Regions from separate parts of the Anaerotignum lactatifermentans genome, predicted to be linked through region 1. Evidence: a T-box and tRNA genes for the amino acid it is inferred to sense, from the RefSeq annotation. Region 1 holds a T-box; the other holds one or more tRNA genes.
What was found. The T-box of region 1 lies ahead of INF29_RS08080 (phenylalanine--tRNA ligase subunit alpha). A T-box ahead of a tRNA ligase gene usually reads a tRNA of that ligase, here a tRNA-Phe.

Region 1 (9,701 bases):
GTCAGCCAATGTACGTTCTGCGCTACGGAAAGAAATGGAGTAAGCTACAGATTTGTAACCTTTTTCAATCTGTTCACCCTGATATACGTCAAACAGTTTGACTTCTTCCAGATATTCGCCGCCGTTTTTGCGGATTTCATCTGCAATCTGTTTTACTGTTACGTCTTCTTTCACCAGCATTGCAATATCTCTGGTGATTGCAGGATATTTGGGCAGAGGTTTATAAACATTTACCATGTTGGAAGCTTTGATCAGTTCTTCCATATTCAGCACTGCCAGATATACTTTTGTGCCAATGTTGTAGTTCTTTGCAACAGTGGGATGCAGTTCACCAACATAACCAACATTTACACCATCAATCACTACAGAAGCAGTTCTGCCGGGATGCATCCAAGGCAGTTCTGTTTCTACAGTATATTCTGCTCTGTCGCCGATACCCAGTACGACCATCAGATGTTCTACAACACCTTTGATGTCATAGAAATCCATTTTACCGTACATACCAACTGTCAGTGTAGGGATTTCGTCAGGCAGTTCTGTTACAGGAACAGCTTTGGGTAGATATACTCTTGCTACTTCGAAGATACCAGCGCTTTCATTTCTTCTGTTGTAGTTTGTAGACAGAGAGTTCAGGATACCGTTGATGGAAACAGTACGCATTACGCTGAAGTCTTCACCCAGAGGGTTGGAGATGGTAACTGTCTGACGCAGTTTGCTGTCTGCGGGAATCAGCAGTTTATCGAATACCTTAGGGCTTTCGAAGCTGTATGTCATACCTTCACACAGACCTTCTGCAACCATAGTTTCTTTTACCAGTGTTGTGATGTTCTGTGCATAAGTCTTTTTACCTACGGTAGGTGTACCAGAAGCCAGTGTGGGTTCGATCTTGTCATAGCCATAGAAACGTGCTACTTCTTCTGCCAGGTCAGCCTGTGCTTCCAGGTCAGGGCGGAATGTAGGAACAGTTACTTTATGGTTTACAGGGTCTACTTTCAGTTCGATACGTTCGAAAATCTGCTGCATTTCTTCTTCGGAAATGTCTGTGCCCAGGAATTTGTTGATCCATTCAGGAGAGTAAGACAGTTCCCATGTTTCTCTCTTATTGGGATAGCAGTCTACAACGCCGGGAACAACTTCGCCGCAGCCCAGCATTTCAACCAGCTGTGCAGCTCTGTTAACAGCATCCATAGCCAGGTTGGGATCCAGACCTTTTTCGAATTTGCTGGAAGCGTCTGTACGCAGACCAACTTTCTTTGCTGTGATACGAATGTTAGGACCATCGAAAACAGCGGATTCGAACAGAACAGCTTCTGCGTTTTCACTGATCTTGGAGTTTTCACCACCCATTACACCTGCGATTGCAACTGCTTTTTCAGGGTCGGAGATTACCAGCATGGAAGGATCCAGCTGACGTTCTACGCCGTCCAGTGTTGTGATTTTTTCGCCTTCGTTTGCGTTTCTTACGATAATATGTCTGTCTTTGATGGTGTCAACGTCGAAAGCGTGCATAGGCTGACCCATTTCCAACATAACGTAGTTGGTGATATCTACGATGTTGTTGATAGGACGAACCCCTGCGGCACGCAGTCTTTTACGCATCCAACGAGGAGAAGGAGCGATTTTTACATTTTTGATCGCTCTTGCCACATAACGAGGGCACAGTGTAGGATTTTTGATTTCTACGGAAATCAGATCTGCTGTTTTGCCTTCGCCTTCTTCTTTTACTGTAATTTCAGGAGGGCAATAAGGGATTTTGTATGTTGCAGCCGCTTCTCTGGCAATACCCAGAATGCTGAAGCAGTCAGGACGGTTGGAAGTGATTTCGTATTCTACTACATCATCTTTCAGATCCAGAACATCTGCAACATCTTTGCCCAGTTCTACAGGTTCAGGGAAAATATAAATGCCGTATTCAGGCGCTTCGGGGAAATCGTGTCTGTCGAAGCCCAGTTCTTCAATGGAGCAAAGCATACCTTCGGAAGCAATGCCTCTCAGGTCGCCTGTATGAATTTCTTTGCCGCCTGCGATAACGGAATTATCCAGTGCAACGGGAACATAGTCCCCAACTCTTACATTTGGTGCGCCGGTAACGATTGTCAGATCTTTGCCAGTGCCCACATCGATGGTGCAAACCACCAATTTGTCTGCGTGGGGGTGTTTTTCAATGGCTTTGATATGACCTGTGACAATGTTTTTCAGTTCTCCTGCCATAGAAGTAGCACCTTCTACTTTAGAACCGCTCATTGTCATATCTTCCATAAAATCTTTCAACGGTGCAGTCACCGCTGCATATTCTTTTAACCATGACATAGGTACATCCATGTTACTGATTCTCCTTTCAAATGCAAATACTCAAAAATCTATTAGAACTGTTTCAGGAATTTCATATCGTTTTCGAACAGCAGACGCAGGTCTGTGATGCCGTAACGCTGCATTGCAACACGTTCCAGACCCATACCAAATGCGAAACCGCTGTATTCGTCGGGATCGATGCCGCTCATTTTCAGAACTTTGGGATGTACCATACCGCAGCCCAACAGTTCGATATAGCCTTCGCCTTTACATACACGGCAGCCTTCACCGCCACATGCGAAGCAGGTAACGTCCATTTCTGCACTGGGTTCTGTGAAAGGGAAATGGTGAGGACGGAAACGAACTTTTGTATCTTCCCCGAACAATTCTTTCGCAAATACAACCAGCGCGCCTTTCAGGTCACCCATGGTGATATTCTTATCTACAACCAGACCTTCCAGCTGATGGAATACAGGAGAATGGGTTGCGTCTACTTCGTCAGAACGGTAAACAGCACCGGGGCATACCATACGGATAGGCAGTTTGCCTTTTTCCATAGTACGAACCTGCATAGGAGATGTCTGGGTACGCAGCAGGATGTCGCCGCCGATGTAGAAAGTATCCTGTTCATCTCTTGCGGGATGGTTCTTAGGAATGTTCAGTGCTTCGAAGTTGTAGTAGTCTTTTTCTACTTCAGGACCTTCTGCTACTTCGTAGCCCATGCCCATGAAGATACTGCAAATTTCATCTGTAACGATGCTCATAGGATGTTTATGACCTTCTGCTCTTGCTCTGCCGGGCATCGTAACGTCGATTTTTTCTTTTTCCAGACGATGTGCCATTTCTGCAGCTGCCAGACGTACTTTTGCTTCATCCAGCATTTTTTCCAGATTCTGACGAACATCGTTTGCCATCTGACCGATGATGGGACGTTCTTCTGCACTGAGTTTGCCCATTTCTTTCAAAATGGCTGTCAGTTCACCTTTTTTGCCAAGGTATTTTACTTTCAGATCATCAATGTCTTTCATTTCTTTTGCTTCCTGGAAAGCAGCCATGGCTTTTTCCTGAATGGCTTTTAATTTTTCCTTCATTGTCCTTTTCTCTCCTTTTTTCTATCTGATATTGATTGACGTTTCACTGCAAAAAAAATAGCCTTCAATCCCAATAGGGACGAAGACTTCCGTGGTACCACCCAAATTCCTGCTAACACAGGCACTCTGATGCGTAACGTGCATGAAACGGATTTCCCTACGCTTGCCACAGGCACTTCAGGAAATCGGCTCCGGTGGGAACTTCCGCAAACTCTCCAGACCAAAAACGCTTTCAGCCGATGACGTTTTCTCTCTGCGGCGGCGCATCTGCGTACTTTTCACCTTCATAGCCTTTCGACTATTTACAATGACCACATTATAACATACTGTAACAGAAAGTCAAGGGGGAACGCGGTTAGAAATTTTGATTACCATGCAAAAAAATACACGATTCTTTTATATTTTTATGACTTTATCACAATTTGCTCCAGCCCCCTGGATTTCGCCTTGCTTTTTGTATGCAAAACTGGTATAGTTATTGTCTGCGGTTTTTTTCCGCCCTGCGCTTTAATCGGGAAGTTTTATCATTGCCAAAGCGCTGAAATATAAGTTTTGAGTCGAAAGAAAACATCTTTCAACGGGTTCTGTGGGTTTTCTTCGGCTTTGCAAAGAAAAAAAGAAAGGAAAATCACATGGAACATTTAAGATTTGAAGACATGCAGTTATCCAAAGAAATTTACCAGGCTGTACTGGATATGGGTTTTGAAGAAGCAACTCCCATCCAGTCCCAGGCAATTCCTCTGGTAAAAGCAGGCAAAGACATCATCGGTCAGTCTCAGACAGGTACAGGCAAAACGGCCGCATTCGGCATTCCCTGTCTGGAACGTATCGATCCCGATGACCGCCGTTTGCAGGCATTGATTCTCTGCCCTACCAGAGAACTGGCGATTCAGGTCAGCGAAGAATTCCGGAAACTGCTGAAATACAAAGACAACATCCGCGTTGTGCCCATTTACGGTGGTCAGCCTATTGACCGTCAGATTTTAGCACTGAAAAAAGGTGCGCAGGTTGTCATTGGTACACCCGGCCGTGTTATGGACCACATGCGCCGCCGTACACTGAAAATGGAAACCGTACAGATGATGATTCTGGACGAAGCAGACGAAATGCTGGACATGGGCTTCCGGGAGGACATCGAAACCATTCTGGTGAAAATCCCCGAAGACCATCAGACACTGCTGTTCTCCGCTACCCTTTCTCCTGAAATTCTGGACATTACCAGACGTTTCCAGAGAGACCCTGAATATGTAAAAATCGTTCGCAAAGAACTGACTGTTCCCAACATCGAACAGTATTACTTCGACGTAAAAGAAAAAACAAAACTGGAAGCCCTGACTCGTATCATCGACGTTTACATGCCTAATCTGGCTATGGTATTCTGTAACACCAAAAAACGTGTTGACGATCTGGTGGAACTGCTCCAGGGTCGCGGCTACTTTGCGGAAGGTCTTCATGGTGACCTGAAACAGGCACAGCGTGACAAAGTGATGCAGAAATTCCGTAACGGCACCATCGAAATTCTCGTTGCTACAGACGTAGCGGCAAGAGGTATCGACGTAGACGACATCGATATCGTATTCAACTACGACGTTCCCCAGGATGAAGAATACTATGTACACCGTATCGGCAGAACTGGTCGTGCTGGCAGAAGCGGCAAAGCCTTCACATTCTGCGTAGGCAAAGAAATCTACAAGCTGCGTGATATCATGCGCTACACCAAAACGAAGATCATCCAGCAGAAACTGCCTACCCTCAGCGATGTAGAAGAAATGAAAACAAACATCTTCCTGGAAAAAATCAAAGAAACCATTCAGGAAGGTCATCTGGTGAAATATATCAATCTGGTTGAACGCCTTATGGAAGACGACTATGCAGCTATGGACATTGCCGCTGCCCTGCTGAAACACAATCTGGCAGATGTACGCACCGACGATATAGACATCATGGACGACATCAACTTCAACGGTACAGAAATGTACGGCGGTGAAGGCGAAAAAATGGTACGTCTGTTCATCAGCGCTGGTAAGAAAAACAAAATCCGTGCCAAAGATATTGTTGGTGCCATTGCCAACGAAGCAGGCGTTCCCGGCAAAGCACTGGGTGCCATCGACCTGTTCGATGACTACACCTTTGTGGATGTACCTAAGGAATATGTGAAAGACGTCCTTTACGGCATGAAAAACTGCAAAATCAAAAACAAACGGGTACACATTGAAATTGCCAAGAAAGAAAAAGGAAAAAAGAGATAAAAACACAAAAGCATCTATCCAAAATTAGGGCTTCTTCATAAGAAAATAGAAAAAGCTAAAATCCTTATTCATACAAAGGATTTTAGCTTTCTTATTTTTGCTGAAACTTTATCAGGTATGTTTTCTTCTGAAGATAGCCGCCGCAATTCCACTTAAAAATCAATAAAACAGAAAACAATGTTTTTTAAGTGGAAGTTGCTCTGGATAGATACTTTTTCATTTCAAGGAAATTCATCATTTTTATTTTTTAGCTAAAAAACGCGCCGCGGCATAAGCAATGACCGTCAATACAACTACTATCAGAATATGGAGCATGATACTAATGCCAAAAAACATATTACGATGCTCTGCATCGCTAAGAATGGACGGCATTGCCAAAAGGCTGATTACAACAGAAATGGCTGTAGAAATCAAAGGTGCCATCCAAAGATATTTTCTTTTCCAAAAGAAAAAGAATACCACAGATGCAATGGGAATGATACAAAATACAGAGATATTCCACCAATTCATAAGCATCCCCCTTCTACAAAATCATTTTTTCTTTCTTTTTCCTCTTAATTTCATCATACCTGAAAAGCATATACAAAGCAATCTTTTCGCATCTTGTCTAACGCTTTTCCACAACAAAAAAAGCTGAAATCTTTGCAATATAAAAGATATCAGCTTTCTTCCAAGATTTTATTCTGTTTCCTGCAATTCTTCCCGCAGTCTTTCCACAAACTGTCGTTCCTTTGCGGTCAGTTCTGCCGTTTCCAACAAATCCGGACGTTTTTTCACGGTGCGGATAAGGGACTGTTCTCTGCGCCATTTGGCAATGTTGGCATGATGTCCGCTCAAAAGAATTTCCGGCACTTCTTTCCCGTGGAATACGGGAGGACGGGTATACTGAGGATATTCCAGCAGCCCATCAGAAAAGCTTTCATCGGCAAAAGAATCCTCTTTACCCAACACACCGGGCACCAGACGGGATACGGCATCAATGATGGTGATTGCCGCCAATTCTCCCCCTGTGAGAACGAAATCTCCCAGAGAAATTTCATCTGTGACAATTTCCTCAATGATTCTTTCGTCAATGCCTTCATAATGCCCGCAGAGGAACACCAGATTTTCTTCCTGGGACAATTCTTCCGCAATGCGCTGGGTAAAAGGTCTGCCTTGGGGTGTCATATATACCACCCTTGCACCCTTCGCCTTTTCGGCAATGCTCTGGTAAGCGTCATAAATGGGCTGTGCCTGCATAACCATACCAGCGCCGCCGCCATAGGGATAATCATCCACATGTTTCTGTTTATTTAGTGTATAATCCCGAATGTTGATGGCTTCCACAGAGATATGCCCTTCTTTCTGGGCACGCCCCATGATGCTATGGGAAAGGGTCTGCTGAATCATTTCAGGAAACAGCGTCAGTACAAAAAACTGTTTCATTTATCTCAGTCCTTCCAGCAGTTTTACAGTCATAACGCCGTTTTCCAAATCCACGTTTTTAATGCAGTCTTTGATGGCAGGCAAGAGAAGTTCTTTGCCTTTGCCGTCTTTTTTCACCACATAAACATCATTGGAGCCGGTAGGGAAAATTTCTGTAATCTCGCCCAGTTCTTCCCCTTCTTCTGTTACCACTTTCAGACCATAGAGGTCACGGTTGTAGTATTCATCCTCACCCAAAGGGATTGCCATGGCATCGGGAATAAGAATACGACCATTTTTATACAGTTCTGCCACGTTGATATCTGTGATTTCTTTTACAGTCAGCAGTACAAACTGTTTATGGAATGCCACTTTCTGGATGTGGAAAGTTTCCCGTTTGCCGCGGATTTCCACAATAATTTCTTTCAGGCGTTCAAAGCGGGAAGGGTCTTCCGTAGTGGGAAATACGCGCATGGTTCCCCGGATGCCGTGGGTTCCTGTGATTTTTCCGATTTCAAAATATTGTTCCATGGTTTTTGCACCTCATTTTTTCCGTATAAACAAAATCAGCAGGATGCGCCTGCACCCTGCCGTATACAGCGGTTTCCCTTACTGTACGATTTCTACGATAATCTTTTTATCCTCGTGGATGGCCGCCGCTTTTACCACAGTACGGATTGCTTTTGCAATTCTGCCCTGCTTGCCGATGACCTTACCCATATCTTCAGGGGCAACTTTCAGTTCCAAAATCCAAGCGCGTTCGCCTTCTTTTTCGGAAACCTGCACCTGTTCGGGATGTTCCACCAGATTTTTTGCGATTACTTCCAGTAATTCTTTCATTGCATTGGCCTCCCGTTACGAATTATTCGCCGATAACGCCAGCTTTTTTCAGCAGAGCTTTAGCTGTTTCGGAAGGCTGTGCGCCTGTTGCCAGCCATTTGTTAGCTGCTTCTGCGTCAACTTTCAGAACAACGGGTTCCTTTGTAGGATCGTAGTAACCGATTTCGTCGATGGATTTACCGTTTCTGGATGTTCTGGAATCTGCTACAACGATTCTATAGAAAGGAGCTTTCTTTGCACCCAGTCTTTTCAGTCTGATTCTTACTGCCATTTCATTTCACCTCCTGCAAGTGTTCATAAAAAGTTTATCGGAAAAAAGGAAGCTTGCCCTTTTTGCCTTTTTGCATGTTGTTCATCTGCTTCATCATTTTCTTCATTTCTTCAAACTGTTTCAGCAGACGATTGACTTCGGCGATGCTTCTGCCGGAGCCGTTGGCGATACGTTTTTTCCGTGGTCCATTGAGGATGGAAGGATTCAGCCGTTCCTCTCTTGTCATGGACTGGATGATGGCTTCTGTTTTCGCCATTTCCTTGGACGGGTCAACGCCGTTTAAGGCTTCGTCCAGATTAAATTTATTCATACCCGGAATCATGCCCATCAGATCTTTCAGCGGACCCATTTTCTTGATCTGCTGCATCTGAGAAAGGAAATCCTCCAGTGTGAATTCATTGGAAAGCATTTTTTTCTGCATTTCCTTGGCTTCCTGCTCGTCGATGTTCTGCTGCACCTTATCAATCAGTGTCAGCACATCGCCCATGCCCAAGATTCTGGAAGCCATTCGGTCGGGATAGAAGGGCTCCAAGTCCTCCATCTTTTCCCCCATACCGATATACTTGATGGGCTTGTTGGTTACGCTTCTGACAGAAAGTGCCGCACCGCCTCTGGCATCGCCGTCCAGCTTTGTCATGATGATACCATCAATGCCCAGCTGGCTGTCAAAGCTTTCCGCTACGGTTACCGCATCCTGACCGGTCATGGCATCAACCACCAGAAGGATTTCCTGAGGTTTTACCACTTCCTTGATGTCCTGCAGTTCCTGCATCAGTTCTTCATTGATATGCAGACGACCTGCCGTATCGATGAGGATAACATCGTTGCGGTTTTCCGCTGCGTATTCCAACGCTTTTTTGGAAATTTCCACGGGACTGAGTTTGTCCCCCATTTCAAATACGGGAATGTTGTAGTTTTTCCCAACTACCTGCAGCTGTTTGATCGCCGCCGGACGATATACGTCGCAGGCTACCAGCAGAGGATTTCTGCCCTGCTTTCTCAGCTGTCCCGCCAGCTTCCCGCTGCTGGTGGTTTTACCGGCACCCTGCAGACCTACCATCATGTAAACGGTGGGAGGACGCTTTGCAAAAGTCAGCTGACTTTGTGTGGTGCCCATGAGAGCGATCAGCTCTTCATTTACAATCTTAATCACCTGCTGTCCCGGATTCAGACCTTCCAGCACTTCTGTGCCTACAGCCCGTTCCGTAACAGTCTTGATGAAGTTTTTTACGATTTTAAAGTTTACGTCTGCCTCCAGAAGCGCAATCTTTACTTCCCGCATGGCGGTTTTTACATCTGCTTCTGTCAGCTTGCCTTTGCCCCGCAGCTGCTTGAACACATCCTGCAGCTTATTGGAAAGGTTTTCAAATGCCATAGACCGCCCTCCTCTCAGGATAATATTGCTTCGGCAATCTGTTTCATTTTTTCCAGTTGGTGGATTCTTTTTTCTGAAAGACCGTCGGTTTCCATCTCCTGTAAAATATCCAGCATTTCCCGTACAGATTTTTTCTGTGCTTGGAATCTGGCTACCAGCCCCAGCTTCTGTTCATAATC
Region 2 (9,701 bases), on a different contig from region 1:
TGGTGACGAAGTGGATTTCAAAACATCCAGTGGTGATGCGGTGTATCCCATCCTGTATGAAGGCACAACCTATCTGCCTTTGCGTGCCATTGGCGAATTGATGGGCAAGAATGTAAACTGGGATGAAAAGAATAAAGTCATTACCATCAGCGGCGAAAGGGATTCCACTTCTTCTAACAAAGACAATCCCTATATCGGCAAAAAAGATATCCGTGTACAGGAACGCCCGGACTTTACCATTGTAGTAGAAGACGATGAAAAAGAATTTTATTCTGTAACCGGTCAGCGGGTATATCCGATTCTGTACAACGGCAGCACATACCTGCCTCTGCGTGCCATCGGTGAAATCATGAACAAAGATGTGGTATGGAATAACAGTACGAAAACCATTACCCTCAGCGGTGATTTTACTGTAACTGACGCAGACAGCTTTGAAACAGAGGAAGAAGAAATCGCACAGGGATATATCGGCAGAGAATCCGCGAAAAACATCGCGCTGGGCTACAGCAATCTGCTGGCAAAAGATGTGACATTCATTCGTGCAGAACTGGATTATGAAGATGGACGTTGGGTATACGATGTGGAATTCTATACCGACAACAAAGAATACGATTTTGAAATCGATGCGACAACAGGCAAAGTTCTGGATGTTGACTACGATGTAGACGGTTGGACACGTCCCGAAACAACAAAAGACATCGGTCTGGAAGAAGCGAAGGCGATTGCTCTGAAAGATGCTGGACTGAAAGCAAACCAGGTGAAATTTGTCAAAGCGGGCACAGATTATGACGATGGCAGAAAATACTACGAAGTAGAATTTTACAAAGGCAATCGGGAATACGATTACACCATCGATGCAACAACAGGAAAAATTGTAGAAGTTGACTACGATGCGGAAAACTACAGCAAACCCAGCAGCACATCTGTGATTTCCGCAGACGAAGCAAGAAAAATCGCATTGAAACATGCTGGTGTTTCCTCTTCCAACGTACGGTATGAAAAAACCGAACTGGATTATGATGATGGCAGACAGAAATACGAAATCGAATTCCGTGTAGGCAATATGGAATACGAATATGAAATTGATGCCACAAGCGGCAATGTTCTGAAAGCAGAAAAAGATTATGACGATTGATGTTTTCTGAAAGCAAAAATGAGATAGGGAACAGGAAAAGGGGTTCTCGAAAGCAGAATCCCCTTAAGAAAACATACCAGATAAAACTTTTATAAAAATAAGAAAAGCTGAAATTCTATAAGAATTTCAGCTTTTTTGTTTTCTTATGAGGTACCCCTAAGGAGAATCCTTTTTTTGCTGCACTTTGTCCACAGGGTTGTCCACAGATTCTGTGGATTTCTCCACAGAAAAAACATTGTTTTCCACAGTATATGGCAGAATGCACCAGAAAGGTATGATTTTTTCCACAGAATGCCCATTGTGATACCTAGATGTACAAGGTATAATATACCTAGAGAATCTAAGTATAAAGGAGGGAATGATTATGGCAGTAGATAAGGGATTGGTAGGCGGCAGTACGGTATTGATGCTTTTGTCCTTATTGGCGGAAAAAGACTGTTATGGTTATGAAATCATCAAGGAAATCAGTGCCAGAAGTCAGAATGTATTCCAGTTTAAGGAAGGTACACTGTATCCTGTACTTCATCGTATGGAAAGCCAAAATCTGGTGAAGTCCTATCGCGCCAAAACGGAAAGCGGCAAGGAACGGAAGTATTACCGTATTACGGCGACAGGCAAGGCACAGCTTGCAGAAGAAAAGAAGCAGTGGGAAACCTTCTGCGGTTCTGTGGAGCGTGTCATAAGGGGGAGTGGCTATGCGGGAACCTTGGGAACGGTACTTGAATGATGTGGTATCCCATGTGCGTTTTGCCTTTGACCGCAGGAAAATCCGGCAGGAGCTGGCGGAACACATGGAGGATTTGTATGAAGACCTGCTTTCTCAAGACATTGATGAGAAACAAGCGGCAGAACTGACTGTGGACTACATGGGAGATAGCGAAGAACTGGGAAAAGAGCTGGATAAAGCCCATCATCCTGTTCTGGGGTATGTTTGGCTGATATTAGGCATCCTTTGCATTGTGGTGGCAGCAAAAACGGCTTTTGGTCTTTTGGATACAGGCATCGGCATTGCAAAAGGGTATTTTGCGGAAGTGTATCCGGCTTCTGCCAGCGAAGTGGTATATACCATTTCTCCTGATGTGGAAAAACAGGTTTACGATTATACCTTGTACATCGATAAAATTGTGTACTATGAGGACGGCAGGATGGAAGTGGATTATGCCACATGGCGAAATCCTTTTTCCAGAGATGAATATTGGACTTTTGAAATCCGTGCCTTTCCTTATGTGGGAGAAACACAGTGCTACAATGGGGAAGGAAGTTATAAAGACGGACGTTATTATGGAAAAGGTCAAATCAAGCTGAGGGATGTACCGGAAGAAGCGGACCGGCTGGAAATCCGGGCAAATGCGGATTTGGGCAATGGCTGGGGAGAACCAATTGAAATTTCCCTGACAGAAGGCAGGGTGATGGCAGAATGAAGCGTGGAAAACAGATCGTTATTTTCTTGCTGGTCCTGCTCTTTTGTGGCGGATATGTTTTTTGGCGCAGCGGACTGCATTTGTCACCGGAAGCAGCTATGGCGGCAGAGGAACAGGGGCTGCGTTATGGTCCATCAAATGAAATTTTGCTGACTTATGAAAAAGAAAATGGCAGTCAGGTTTTGGTGGGACGTTGGGAAGAAGGGCTTTCTGTGGTTGGTGTAGAGCCGAAATGGGGGATATTTTGGAAAAGCACTGACCTGATAAATGGTAATATGCATTGTTTGCTCATAGAGGAACCTGTGGAGGCGTTTTTGACAGAGGAGAACTACATTGTGGGCTTGTGTGAACTGCCAGAAGCCACAGAAGTTACGTGCAAACTGTATGTCTATGACGAAGTGGAAAAAGCGTCTGTTTTTGTAAAGGAACTGACTATGGAAATCGGGGAAGATGGATTTTTCTATGGAGAAACCTCTTTGCCTGTAGAGGCATCGACAGAATATGGATACACCGTTGAGTATGTGGAAGCAAAAGGAAAGTCTGGTGAGACCATATTTATAAAGGGTGCGGATGTATAAAAGCAGGTGATGAAAATGAAACGAATCAAACAATGTGTTTTGTTCCTGCTGGTGTTGATTCTTTGCGGCGGTCTATGGGTCAGGAGTAATCGACTTTATTTTTCACCGGAAGCTGCTTTTCATGGAGCAGAGCGGGGACTGCGTTACGGACCATCGGAAGAAATCCTTCTGACCTATCCCAGAGGAGATGGCAGTCAGATTTATGTGGGAAAATGGAACAATGGTCTTTCGGTGATTCCGGTGGAACCATATTTGGGGTTGTTCTGGCGAATGTCCACCGATGTGGATGTGGAAGGATACCACTCCATGTACGGGGATGTGGATGCAAGGCTCACAAAGGAAAGTGTTCTGGTGGGGCTTTCTCTGCTGCCGGAAGTTACGGAAGTGACCTGCCTGTTTTATTCCATGGAGGATGAAGTGGAGGATTTGAAGCCTGTGGAAGAAATCACACTGCCTGTTGGGGAAAATGGTTTTTTCCATGAGAAAATGGACTTTCCACAGGAAAAAGCCGACATGTTTTATGTGGGCTATGTGGAAGGCAGAACATCTGCAGGGGAAGTGGTATACCGAAAGGGTTTGGGCAAAGACGGAAAGGAATATGATGTGGAAGGACATCAGCCGCAGATTTCTTCTGTTGGCGGCTGGGCATATGAAGATGTGAAAGAACGAAAGGCAAGACCTTAAAGGAGGGAAGTCATGGAGAGAGAAAAATTTGATACATATATCCGAGAGGTGACTTCCCATGTGAAATTTCCCTTTGACCGCCGTGCCATTGCCAAGGAATTACAGGCACATATGGAGGATTTATACGAAGACCTGCTTTCACAGGACATTGACGAGGAGCAGGCGGCACAGCTGACGGTGGATTACATGGGGGACAGCGAGGAATTGGGCAAGGAGCTGAACGAAGTCCATCATCCTCTTTGGGGCTGGATTTGGCTGGTGACAAGGTGGATGGCAAGGCTTTGTGTGGTTGCATTGGTCGGATGGGGAATCATCCAAGGAGTTAGCTTTGGAGATACTTATCTTCAGCAGATAGAACACAAAAATGGGAATGTGGTTTATACCATTTCGCCAGTATTGGAGGTCCAGCTTTATGGCAGCAAGGTACAGATAGAGGAAATCCGATATTATGACGATGGTACACTGGAATATACCTATCACATCCGCCAGAATCCATGGCTTAGCCGCAGTCTGGGAAGAGGCGGCATTGATGCGGAAATTTATGTGGGGGAAGAAATCTGTCATGGAAATGGCGGTCGGTTTTCCAGCAATTCTCCTTTTTATGAAAAGGGCAGAAATTGGAGTTATGATGTGCCGCCGGAAGCGGACAGGGTCGTATTTTTCTTAGGCTATGAAAAAGAAATTGAGGTTTCCCTGACAGAGGGGCGGGTGATGGCAGAATGAAACGGAAAAAGCAGATTGTAAGAAATGTCATTTTGATTGCATTGACAGCCTTGCTGTTTTTGTGGCAAGGGGGCTATCACCTGACACCGGAAAGGGTCTTTCGCAGTGCAGAAAAAGCGGAATGGCTGGGACCTGCGCAAGAAGTTATGGAAATCGGAACCAGAGGTGATGATTGTCTATGCTTTGTGGGAATAGAACAGGAAGGATTCTATGTTGTATCTGCAAAGCCGAGTATGGGTATTTTTTGGAAGCATACCAATGAACATTGGGCTGGTTATTTTCCGGTGAAAGAAAAAACAAGAGCATGGATTTTAGAGGATTTCATTGTTGGTCAGACGAAGGAACCAGAAGCTGTGGAAGTGGTCTGTGTTGTGGAAGAATGGAAAAGTGAGAAAAATGAATGGCAGGAAGTTGGACGGTATACCATTCCTGTGGGGGAAAATGGATTTTTCAGTATGGCTTTGGATTCCTATGTACCAAGAACAATGAATTATTGGGTGAAAGAAGTCATCTGCAAAAATGCAGCCGGAGAAGTGATAGGAAAAGACAGTCAGTAGGTGTAAGACAGAAGGGGGAACATGACATGGCTAAGGAACTATTTGAAAATTATATTACAGCGGTGACTTCCCATGTCAAATTCCGCTTTGACCGTTATGACATCGGACAGGAATTGCGGGAGCACATGGAGGATTTATACGAAGACTTGCTTTCGCAGGACATTGACGAGGAACAGGCGGCACAGCTGACGGTGGATTATATGGGGGACAGCGAGGAATTGGGAAAAGAGCTGAATGAAGCCCATAATCCTGTTTTGGGGTACGTGTGGCTGTGGGTACGCAGGCTGTTTATACTGATATTTATTGCCTTTGGATTGCCTGTGATTTCTGTAGGCGGATGCCGTGCCATTGGTACGGGATATGGGGCTGTGGATCGGTTTTTTACGGAACTATATGAAGAAACACCGGAGAATCTGGTCTATACCGTGGAAGTGAATCGACAGGTAAAAGTAGATGATATGGTCGTGGGCGTGGAAGAACTCCGGTATTATCAAAATGGCGATATGGAATTAAAGTACATTACCTATCAGGAACTGTTTTCTACAGCATTGACTGGAACCTTTGACTTTTATGACTGCTATCTGACAGACGGAGAAAATTATACCAGCCAATTTCGCCCCCGTAATACACAGATTGCAGTTAGCGGAATTTATTACGAAGCGGGCAGCATAACTTATCCAGATTTTCCAGCTGACGCAAAAGAGTGCCATTTTATTTATGATAGGGAAGGACGTCAATTTGACATGAAAATTCCCCTGCCCCAAAAGGAGGAAGGTAAATGAAGCGAAGAAAACAAATTCTGCTGTATTTGCTGCTGATGGCAATTTGCATGGGTGGGTATATGAAATTATTTGATTTTAGGCTGACACCCCATCAATATTTTGCCGCTGAGGAAAAGTATCAACATGTTGGACCGTCAGAGGAAATCCTATTGGAAGGGGAAGGCGCTGAAGGTACATATTTCATACTGGGAAAATGGGGACAGAATCTGAATTATTGTGTCATGGAACGCCACATGGGGATTTTCTGGGGCAGCAGAAGCGGCGGACATTATGTTTTTCCAGAGGATGACAGACTGCGTTTGCCGCCCCTTTGGGGAGAGTATCAGAGTGATATGGACGTACTCTATGGTATCTGTCAGGTAGATGGTGTGACACAAGTACAGTATACCTTGAGCAGACTGGAAAACAACGAAGTGTACTATGAGGGAACGCTGCCGGTGCGGGAGGATGGCTATTTTTATGGAAATCATATACTGGAAGAATATCAGAAAAATCAGTATGGTGTATCATCTATGATCGGGACAGATGCGCAGGGTAACGTTTTGGCAGAGTATACATGGTAAGAGGGGAATGAAAAAGGCAGATTCCCCTTTTTTGCCGGAAATTACAGCTTTTTTGGCTATGATTTGAGGTGAGAAAAACTTCTTCAAAAAAAATTTAGGAAAAACCGTTGACAAAGTCTTTTTCTTTTGGTATTATTAACAAGCCGTCAAACGACGACAGGATAAGCCCGAGTGGCGGAATTGGCAGACGCACAGGACTTAAAATCCTGCGAGGTAACACTCGTACCGGTTCGATCCCGGTCTCGGGCACTTCCTTTTGATGGTAGAAATCTGTATATGCCCAGATAGCTCAGTTGGTAGAGCAGAGGACTGAAAATCCTCGTGTCACTGGTTCGATTCCGGTTCTGGGCACTTTATGCGCGAGTGGCTCAGTGGTAGAGCATCGCCTTGCCAAGGCGAGGGTCGCGAGTTCGAATCTCGTCTCGCGCTTTTTGTGTTATCAGGCACAGAAGCAATTTCATAGGAAGCATGGATACTTTATGCGCGAGTGGCTCAGTGGTAGAGCATCGCCTTGCCAAGGCGAGGGTCGCGAGTTCGAATCTCGTCTCGCGCTTTCTACGTATCCTGCTTTCTGAAAAAAATTTGATATCTTATGCGCGAGTGGCTCAGTGGTAGAGCATCGCCTTGCCAAGGCGAGGGTCGCGAGTTCGAATCTCGTCTCGCGCTGTTTCAGAGAGTATCTTTTGGATGCTCTTTTTTTTGTTTTAAAATATTCGTAAGAATTTTCTGGTGCAATGGCGCAGTTTTTTATGTGCTTTTATGATATGATGGAAAAAATAGTTTTTGTCAGAAGGGGGTGTCTGGTATGGATGAACGGCTGCAAGCATTGCAGGCGGAAATGGAAGAAGAACAGACTTTGCGCCGGAAGCGGGACAGTCTGGAAGTGGAATATAGAAGCCTTTGCAGCTATGAAAGGGAACTGGCGGTGCTGCGGCAGAAAGAACTGGAAGATGTGGCACGGATGGAACAGGGAGGCGTGCGGAACCTCTTTACGAAAGCCACAGGCAAATATGAAGAAACGCTGGCACAGGAACAGGCAGAAGCTGCTCAGGTGGAGGTAAAATATCAGAAGGTACAGCAGGAAATTGCGCAAATGGAGGATACTCTGCGGCAGCTGGATCAACGCATCGGCCAATTGAGCGGCAGTCAAACCCGTTATGAAGATTATATCATCCAGCGGGCAGAGGAATTGGAGGCAGCAGGCACAGACAGCGGCATGAAGGCTTTGCAGGCACAGATTCACAGTCTGGAAGAACAGGAACAGGCTTTGCTGGAAAAAAGAAACCGAATTGCAGACGTGCGCTGGGAAGTACGGAATGTACTTGGTATTTTGGAGGATGCCGCAGGGTATGGTCGTTGGGATGCAGGCAGAGGCAGTCTGCTCAGTTCTTATTTGAAACAGGAACGGGTACAGAAAGCCAAAGAGGCAATGGCAGGCTTACAGGAAGCTGTCAAACGTGCCAGAGTTGTGGAGGACAAGCAGCTTTTGGCAGCCCAGGATCATTTGCAGGAAGCCAGAAGACAGCGCGGCTGGGATATTTTTCTGGATAATATCCTCATCGATTGGTCTGTGCAGGATGAAATCGAAATGGCTCTTGCTCGTCTGCACAACTTCAGTGGTGCGCTGGAGGAAAAAGAACGAGGGATTCTGGAAGAGCTGCGGAGTATTCGGCAAAAACAGACGACTTTGCAGAAGCAGTGGGAAAATCAGGTGGCACAGTTGTAAGAATGGGGGATGCGTATGGTACAGTATTGGCAGGAATTACAACAGCAGGTACATCGCAAAGCAGCTTTGGAACGGAAACAGGAGGCACTCTGTGAACAGCGGCGGAAATTGAAACAGGAATTGGACGCTGCCACACAGCGTTGGCAAGAAGAACAAAAAGATGTGGATAAGCTGGAAGGCATCAGTCTGGCAGGGATTTTTTCTGCCCTTTCTGGCAGGAAAGAAGAACAGCTGGAAAAAGAGCGTCAGGAAGCCCAAGAGGCTTTGCTGCAAAAGGAAGCCGCCGACAGTGCCTTTCAAAAACTGGAAGAAGAAATCCGAAAAAACAGGGACGAGCTTTTTCGTTTGCAGGGATGTGAAATCAAGTATCAGAAAGCCCTGGAAGAACGAGCCGCAGAACTGGAAGCCATGGGGCAGGATACCGGCTTTTTGCAGCTGCAAAAAGAAATTGGAGCGCTGGAAGCTGAGGATAAAGAATTACAGGAAGCACTGGACGCAGGCAGAGATGTGCATGTCCAAGTGGAAAACGCCTTGCATGCGCTGGATTCTGCTGAAAGCTGGGGCGTTGTGGATATGATGGGCGGCGGCATGATGACCACCATGATGAAACGTGACCGGATGAATCAGGCGAAATGTGCCATGACAGAAATCGAATATCTTCTTAGAAAATTCCGTGCAGAACTGTCTGATATTGCCGGAGCAGATACAGTGGGTGTCGATAAATTTGGCACAGAATGGTCTATGATGGATTATCTGTTCGATGGGTTTCTCATAGATTATCTGGTGCAGCAGGAGATTACAGAAAGCCTTTCTAATATGCGGCGTCTGGAAAAGGAAATAGAGCGGGTCTGTGAAAGCATCCAGCAGCGAAAAGAGGAAAATCAGAAGAAAAAAGAGCAATTGCGGCAGGAATGGCAGACACATATGGAACAGCTGTGAAATGGGGGATTCGTATGGAACAGAATTTGTGGGAATTGCGTGAAAACTGCCATATGGAAGAAACTCTATGCAAAAAGAGAGAGGAATTGCGGGCACGGCGGAAACAACTGGAAGAAAAAATGCTGGAACTGTCCGTGGAGCACCGCCGAGAAGTCTAGGATGTGAAAGATTTGGAAGGATTGACCATGACCTCTATACTGTCCTCTCTCTCAGGTACGAAACAGAAAAATTTGGAAAAAGAGCAGAAAGAAGCGGAAGAAGCGGCTTTGCGGCTGGAAGAAGCCAAAGGGGTTCTGGAGCAGGTGGAAAAAGAATTGCAGTCTGTGGATTCAGAAGTGCGTAGACTTCGTGGCAGCAAAGAAAAATATGAAACTGCTTTGAAAGAAAAAGCAGCCCAGATGGAATGCTCATGTACGGTAAGGAAGCAAGCAACCGAAAACAAGAGATAGACCGCCAGCACTACACTATTCCGAACCAAAGACCAAAAGATAAGCATTGTGGGAAAATCTAAACTTTTGGATTTTCCTACAATGCCAACTACGGCGGAATCCCTCCCACTCCTTATATCTTTCTGTATACATTGAATTTGTATT

Region 2: it encodes a tRNA-Phe, which carries the amino acid that the T-box ahead of INF29_RS08080 (phenylalanine--tRNA ligase subunit alpha) is inferred to sense. The anticodon was not compared.

Annotation. Positions count from the first base shown of each region.
Region 1 covers NZ_JADCKK010000026.1:8,700-18,400, forward strand. Annotated here, with positions in the region: gene pheT (phenylalanine--tRNA ligase subunit beta) at 1-2,322, opposite strand, end outside; gene INF29_RS08080 (phenylalanine--tRNA ligase subunit alpha) at 2,364-3,383, opposite strand; T-box leader at 3,456-3,680, opposite strand; gene INF29_RS08085 (DEAD/DEAH box helicase) at 4,016-5,632, shown strand; gene INF29_RS08090 (hypothetical protein) at 5,873-6,142, opposite strand; gene trmD (tRNA (guanosine(37)-N1)-methyltransferase TrmD) at 6,311-7,057, opposite strand; gene rimM (ribosome maturation factor RimM) at 7,058-7,567, opposite strand; gene INF29_RS08105 (KH domain-containing protein) at 7,646-7,876, opposite strand; gene rpsP (30S ribosomal protein S16) at 7,899-8,147, opposite strand; gene ffh (signal recognition particle protein) at 8,182-9,522, opposite strand; gene ylxM (YlxM family DNA-binding protein) at 9,537-9,701, opposite strand, start outside.
Region 2 covers NZ_JADCKK010000027.1:22,500-32,200, reverse strand. Annotated here, with positions in the region: gene INF29_RS08425 (PepSY domain-containing protein) at 1-1,135, shown strand, start outside; gene INF29_RS08420 (PadR family transcriptional regulator) at 1,500-1,862, shown strand; gene INF29_RS08415 (permease prefix domain 1-containing protein) at 1,831-2,556, shown strand; gene INF29_RS08410 (hypothetical protein) at 2,553-3,134, shown strand; gene INF29_RS08405 (hypothetical protein) at 3,150-3,818, shown strand; gene INF29_RS08400 (permease prefix domain 1-containing protein) at 3,831-4,541, shown strand; gene INF29_RS08395 (hypothetical protein) at 4,538-5,098, shown strand; gene INF29_RS08390 (permease prefix domain 1-containing protein) at 5,125-5,880, shown strand; gene INF29_RS08385 (hypothetical protein) at 5,877-6,443, shown strand; tRNA gene INF29_RS08380 (tRNA-Leu) at 6,609-6,692, shown strand; tRNA gene INF29_RS08375 (tRNA-Phe) at 6,722-6,794, shown strand; tRNA gene INF29_RS08370 (tRNA-Gly) at 6,801-6,872, shown strand; tRNA gene INF29_RS08365 (tRNA-Gly) at 6,925-6,996, shown strand; tRNA gene INF29_RS08360 (tRNA-Gly) at 7,038-7,109, shown strand; gene INF29_RS08355 (coiled-coil domain-containing protein) at 7,249-8,169, shown strand; gene INF29_RS08350 (hypothetical protein) at 8,185-9,108, shown strand; gene INF29_RS08345 (hypothetical protein) at 9,123-9,266, shown strand; gene INF29_RS08340 (hypothetical protein) at 9,270-9,557, shown strand.